Regions from separate parts of the Lactiplantibacillus argentoratensis genome, predicted to be linked through region 1. Evidence: a T-box and tRNA genes for the amino acid it is inferred to sense, from the RefSeq annotation. Region 1 holds a T-box; the other regions hold tRNA genes.

Region 1 (2,268 bases):
TGAAGCACTTGAACGTCTTCCCAACCGAACCGTTCGGCATTTTCGTCCAATAATTCGGCCGCGAGCACAAACTTACGGCTTTCGCCAGCCGGTTGCACCACGACATAGTCAAAACTTGCATCGATGGTGATTCCTTCTGAAGCTGGAATCGTCCAAGGGGTCGTCGTCCAAACAACCATGTAAGTATCATCATCTAAGACACCCTTACCATCAATGACGTGTTCACCGTAGAAGGCGGATGGCGACGTCACATCATGGTATTCTACTTCAGCTTCTGCCAAAGCCGATTCAGACGACCATGACCAGAAGACGGGCTTTTGGCCCCGGTAGATCAGGTGACGCTTAGCAAACGCACCAAAGACGCGCACTTGAGCCGCTTCAAATTCTGGCTTTAACGTCAAGTATGGGTTGTCCCATTCACCAGCAACACCTAAGCGCTTAAACTCATCACGTTGACGATCGACTTGTTCTAACGCGTATTTGCGACAGAGTTCACGGAATTCATTGTCCGTCATCTTCTTACGATCGTAACCGGCTTGCTTTAACTTCTGTTCGATTGGTAGCCCATGGGTATCCCAACCAGGAACGTAAGGTGCCCGGAAACCATTCATCGACTTGTAACGGACGATGAAATCCTTCGTAATCTTATTTAAGGCGTGTCCCATGTGGATGTCACCATTCGCGTATGGTGGGCCATCGTGTAAGATAAAGCTTGGCTTACCTTCATTCAATTTTTGCCGTTGTTCGTAGACTTTATTTTCAGCCCACACATTTTGCCGTTCAACTTCTTTGACCGGTAAGTTTCCACGCATCTTAAACTTGGTCTTACCGAGGTTTAACGTTTCTTTAACGCGCATATTCTCACTCCTTAAAATTTTTTATCAAACAATCGTCATTGAATTTTTAGACACAAAAAAACTTCGTCCACCCAGGGACGAAGTTATCGTGGTACCACCCAATTTTAGAATTGTTTAAATTCTCTCTTAGCATGGTTAACGTCCATGGACCGGCCACCCTTACTCCATTCAGGGTGACGTTCGGAGATGATCTGCGACTATCTAAGGGACGACCGCCTTTCCATTACCGGCAGCTCTCTGGGCGTATTAGTTAATCGTTTACTGTTCTCCTCAATACATTCAATTCGCTTCAATTGTACCCCGTGATGACCTAACTAATTATTAGCGTTGTCATCATCAGGGAAGATAACCACCGTCTGTTGTTGGACTTGATCGCCACCGTCCGCAACGGGGGTCTCACCACTCGTTGCTTCCGTAATTTCAACGGTTGCTTCTGAGTTTACGCTCGCATCACCCGAGTTGTCAAGGCTATCTTCCTTTAAAACGTGTTGAATTTCGGCATAATCAGCCGTATTCGTTTCGCTAAGTAGTTGATCCCAATCCTTGCTCTTAACCACTTCTAACTGCGATTCTAACATCACTTGCAAACGTTGACGGAAAACCCGTGTTTGTTTCTTCAAGTCATCAGTTTCGACAGATAATCGTTTGGCTTTTTGGGAGGCTTCGTCAATCATTTGGTTCGACTTGTCGGTTGCTTCGCTCACAATGTCAGACGCTTGTTTCTGAGCTTCACGAGTGATAATGTCGGCTTCCTTCTTAGAGTTCGTCTTCACTTTATCGGCCGCTTCTTGAGCGACTAAGATAGATTGATTCAAGGAATCTTTCAATTCATTGAAATACTTCAATTTACCTTCACTCGAGTCAAGCCGTTCTTGGAGGTCTTTATTTTGTTTCAAGGTAATTTGATAATCTTTAATAATTTGTTCTAGAAAATCATTAACCTCGTCAATATTGTAACCACGCAGTTTCGTTGAAAACTCTTTGTTATGAATGTCATCTGGACTTAACACCATTAGAATTCCTCCAATATCTATTTACTATGAATAATATTTAACGTTATTCGCAGCCGCGCTTTCTTGGTCTCACCGCTAATTTCGGCAAGTCGGACACGACCGTAATGGTTCACACTCAGCATATCTAACAATGCTAGCTCGTAATCAGCTTTCGGCAAGTCAGCCCAATTCAGCCGAACCTTAGCACCTTCGATCAATTCCTTGGCGTGATGCCGCGACAAGTTGAACGCCGCTTTAATGATACTATCCGCACGTAGTGAACTGACCGTCGTGGTGACAGCCTCCCAGTCGTCTTCCGGTGTAATCACCGCTGACAACGGTACCACTGTTAAGTGGACTTTCGTCTTACCAAAACGATCGATCTGCTCCTCAAAATAGCTGGCCATTTCAGTTTCGCA
Region 2 (2,268 bases), 750 kb from region 1:
CTGTTGTTAAAGAAGAACATATCTGAGAGTAACTGTTCAGGTATTGACGGTATTTAACCAGAAAGCCACGGCTAACTACGTGCCAGCAGCCGCGGTAATACGTAGGTGGCAAGCGTTGTCCGGATTTATTGGGCGTAAAGCGAGCGCAGGCGGTTTTTTAAGTCTGATGTGAAAGCCTTCGGCTCAACCGAAGAAGTGCATCGGAAACTGGGAAACTTGAGTGCAGAAGAGGACAGTGGAACTCCATGTGTAGCGGTGAAATGCGTAGATATATGGAAGAACACCAGTGGCGAAGGCGGCTGTCTGGTCTGTAACTGACGCTGAGGCTCGAAAGTATGGGTAGCAAACAGGATTAGATACCCTGGTAGTCCATACCGTAAACGATGAATGCTAAGTGTTGGAGGGTTTCCGCCCTTCAGTGCTGCAGCTAACGCATTAAGCATTCCGCCTGGGGAGTACGGCCGCAAGGCTGAAACTCAAAGGAATTGACGGGGGCCCGCACAAGCGGTGGAGCATGTGGTTTAATTCGAAGCTACGCGAAGAACCTTACCAGGTCTTGACATACTATGCAAATCTAAGAGATTAGACGTTCCCTTCGGGGACATGGATACAGGTGGTGCATGGTTGTCGTCAGCTCGTGTCGTGAGATGTTGGGTTAAGTCCCGCAACGAGCGCAACCCTTATTATCAGTTGCCAGCATTAAGTTGGGCACTCTGGTGAGACTGCCGGTGACAAACCGGAGGAAGGTGGGGATGACGTCAAATCATCATGCCCCTTATGACCTGGGCTACACACGTGCTACAATGGATGGTACAACGAGTTGCGAACTCGCGAGAGTAAGCTAATCTCTTAAAGCCATTCTCAGTTCGGATTGTAGGCTGCAACTCGCCTACATGAAGTCGGAATCGCTAGTAATCGCGGATCAGCATGCCGCGGTGAATACGTTCCCGGGCCTTGTACACACCGCCCGTCACACCATGAGAGTTTGTAACACCCAAAGTCGGTGGGGTAACCTTTTAGGAACCAGCCGCCTAAGGTGGGACAGATGATTAGGGTGAAGTCGTAACAAGGTAGCCGTAGGAGAACCTGCGGCTGGATCACCTCCTTTCTAAGGAATATTACGGAAACCTACACATTCTTCGAAACTTTGTTTAGTTTTGAGAGGTCTAACTCTCAATTTAATAAGCGTTTTTTGGGCCTATAGCTCAGCTGGTTTAGAGCGCACGCCTGATAAGCGTGAGGTCGATGGTTCAAGTCCATTTAGGCCCATTGGAACCGAACCAGTTGGTTCCATAAGTTGAATACCTCATGGGGAATTAGCTCAGCTGGGAGAGCACCTGCTTTGCAAGCAGGGGGTCAGCGGTTCGATCCCGCTATTCTCCATTGACGACGTTAGTCGTCATTGAAACTTGTTCTTTGAAAACTAGATAATATCAAATATATTTTTTCATAATGAAACCGAGAACACCGCGTTTTTTGAGTTTTTTATTGAAGTTTAATTATCGCTAAACTCATTAATCGCATTTACCGTTAGGTAAATGAGGTTAAGTTAACAAGGGCGCATGGTGAATGCCTTGGCACTAGGAGCCGATGAAGGACGGGACTAACACCGATATGCTTCGGGGAGCTGTACGTAAGCTATGATCCGGAGATTTCCGAATGGGGCAACCCAGCAGTTTTAATCAACTGTTACCACTAGATGAATTTATAGTCTAGTTGGAGGTAAACGCTGTGAACTGAAACATCTCATTAGCAGCAGGAATATAAAGAAATTTCGATTCCCTAAGTAGCGGCGAGCGAACGGGGAACAGCCCAAACCAAAGTGCTTGCACTTTGGGGTTGTAGGACTGAACATTTGAGTTACCAAAGAACTTGATAGTCGAAGGATTTGGGAAAATCCGCCATAGATGGTGATAGCCCAGTAGATTAAATCAAATTCTCTCAGTTCAGGATCCTGAGTACGGCGGAACACGTGAAATTCCGTCGGAATCCGGGAGGACCATCTCCCAAGGCTAAATACTACCTAGTGACCGATAGTGAACCAGTACCGTGAGGGAAAGGTGAAAAGCACCCCGGGAGGGGAGTGAAATAGTTCCTGAAACCATGTGCCTACAATAAGTCAGAGCGCGTTAATGCGTGATGGCGTGCCTTTTGTAGAATGAACCGGCGAGTTATGATCCCGTGCAAGGTTAAGACTAAAAAGTCGGAGCCGTAGCGAAAGCGAGTCTGAAATGGGCGATTTTAGTACGAGGTTATAGACCCGAAACC
Region 3 (2,268 bases), 1.3 Mb from region 1:
AGAAGTGCATCGGAAACTGGGAAACTTGAGTGCAGAAGAGGACAGTGGAACTCCATGTGTAGCGGTGAAATGCGTAGATATATGGAAGAACACCAGTGGCGAAGGCGGCTGTCTGGTCTGTAACTGACGCTGAGGCTCGAAAGTATGGGTAGCAAACAGGATTAGATACCCTGGTAGTCCATACCGTAAACGATGAATGCTAAGTGTTGGAGGGTTTCCGCCCTTCAGTGCTGCAGCTAACGCATTAAGCATTCCGCCTGGGGAGTACGGCCGCAAGGCTGAAACTCAAAGGAATTGACGGGGGCCCGCACAAGCGGTGGAGCATGTGGTTTAATTCGAAGCTACGCGAAGAACCTTACCAGGTCTTGACATACTATGCAAATCTAAGAGATTAGACGTTCCCTTCGGGGACATGGATACAGGTGGTGCATGGTTGTCGTCAGCTCGTGTCGTGAGATGTTGGGTTAAGTCCCGCAACGAGCGCAACCCTTATTATCAGTTGCCAGCATTAAGTTGGGCACTCTGGTGAGACTGCCGGTGACAAACCGGAGGAAGGTGGGGATGACGTCAAATCATCATGCCCCTTATGACCTGGGCTACACACGTGCTACAATGGATGGTACAACGAGTTGCGAACTCGCGAGAGTAAGCTAATCTCTTAAAGCCATTCTCAGTTCGGATTGTAGGCTGCAACTCGCCTACATGAAGTCGGAATCGCTAGTAATCGCGGATCAGCATGCCGCGGTGAATACGTTCCCGGGCCTTGTACACACCGCCCGTCACACCATGAGAGTTTGTAACACCCAAAGTCGGTGGGGTAACCTTTTAGGAACCAGCCGCCTAAGGTGGGACAGATGATTAGGGTGAAGTCGTAACAAGGTAGCCGTAGGAGAACCTGCGGCTGGATCACCTCCTTTCTAAGGAATATTACGGAAACCTACACATTCTTCGAAACTTTGTTTAGTTTTGAGAGGTCTAACTCTCAATTTAATAAGCGTTTTTTGGGCCTATAGCTCAGCTGGTTTAGAGCGCACGCCTGATAAGCGTGAGGTCGATGGTTCAAGTCCATTTAGGCCCATTGGAACCGAACCAGTTGGTTCCATAAGTTGAATACCTCATGGGGAATTAGCTCAGCTGGGAGAGCACCTGCTTTGCAAGCAGGGGGTCAGCGGTTCGATCCCGCTATTCTCCATTGACGACGTTAGTCGTCATTGAAACTTGTTCTTTGAAAACTAGATAATATCAAATATATTTTTTCATAATGAAACCGAGAACACCGCGTTTTTTGAGTTTTTTATTGAAGTTTAATTATCGCTAAACTCATTAATCGCATTTACCGTTAGGTAAATGAGGTTAAGTTAACAAGGGCGCATGGTGAATGCCTTGGCACTAGGAGCCGATGAAGGACGGGACTAACACCGATATGCTTCGGGGAGCTGTACGTAAGCTATGATCCGGAGATTTCCGAATGGGGCAACCCAGCAGTTTTAATCAACTGTTACCACTAGATGAATTCATAGTCTAGTTGGAGGTAAACGCTGTGAACTGAAACATCTCATTAGCAGCAGGAATATAAAGAAATTTCGATTCCCTAAGTAGCGGCGAGCGAACGGGGAACAGCCCAAACCAAAGTGCTTGCACTTTGGGGTTGTAGGACTGAACATTTGAGTTACCAAAGAACTTGATAGTCGAAGGATTTGGGAAAATCCGCCATAGATGGTGATAGCCCAGTAGATTAAATCAAATTCTCTCAGTTCAGGATCCTGAGTACGGCGGAACACGTGAAATTCCGTCGGAATCCGGGAGGACCATCTCCCAAGGCTAAATACTACCTAGTGACCGATAGTGAACCAGTACCGTGAGGGAAAGGTGAAAAGCACCCCGGGAGGGGAGTGAAATAGTTCCTGAAACCATGTGCCTACAATAAGTCAGAGCGCGTTAATGCGTGATGGCGTGCCTTTTGTAGAATGAACCGGCGAGTTATGATCCCGTGCAAGGTTAAGACTAAAAAGTCGGAGCCGTAGCGAAAGCGAGTCTGAAATGGGCGATTTTAGTACGAGGTTATAGACCCGAAACCAGGTGACCTATCCATGTCCAGGTTGAAGGTGCGGTAAAACGCACTGGAGGACCGAACCCGTGTAAGTTGAAAATTGCTGGGATGAGGTGTGGATAGCGGTGAAATTCCAAACGAACTTGGAGATAGCTGGTTCTCTCCGAAATAGCTTTAGGGCTAGCCTCGGAATTAGGATCATGGAGGTAGAGCACTAT

Evidence for each region. The T-box of region 1 lies ahead of ileS (isoleucine--tRNA ligase). A T-box ahead of a tRNA ligase gene usually reads a tRNA of that ligase, here a tRNA-Ile.
Region 2: it encodes a tRNA-Ile, which carries the amino acid that the T-box ahead of ileS (isoleucine--tRNA ligase) is inferred to sense. The anticodon was not compared.
Region 3: it encodes a tRNA-Ile, which carries the amino acid that the T-box ahead of ileS (isoleucine--tRNA ligase) is inferred to sense. The anticodon was not compared.

Annotation. Positions count from the first base shown of each region.
Region 1 covers NZ_CP147647.1:1,803,793-1,806,060, forward strand. Annotated here, with positions in the region: gene ileS (isoleucine--tRNA ligase) at 1-857, opposite strand, end outside; T-box leader at 928-1,140, opposite strand; gene V7R88_RS08440 (DivIVA domain-containing protein) at 1,172-1,870, opposite strand; gene V7R88_RS08445 (RNA-binding protein) at 1,888-2,268, opposite strand, start outside.
Region 2 covers NZ_CP147647.1:1,049,987-1,052,254, forward strand. Annotated here, with positions in the region: rRNA gene V7R88_RS04860 (16S ribosomal RNA) at 1-1,108, shown strand, start outside; tRNA gene V7R88_RS04865 (tRNA-Ile) at 1,195-1,269, shown strand; tRNA gene V7R88_RS04870 (tRNA-Ala) at 1,311-1,383, shown strand; rRNA gene V7R88_RS04875 (23S ribosomal RNA) at 1,543-2,268, shown strand, end outside.
Region 3 covers NZ_CP147647.1:475,335-477,602, forward strand. Annotated here, with positions in the region: rRNA gene V7R88_RS02175 (16S ribosomal RNA) at 1-917, shown strand, start outside; tRNA gene V7R88_RS02180 (tRNA-Ile) at 1,004-1,078, shown strand; tRNA gene V7R88_RS02185 (tRNA-Ala) at 1,120-1,192, shown strand; rRNA gene V7R88_RS02190 (23S ribosomal RNA) at 1,352-2,268, shown strand, end outside.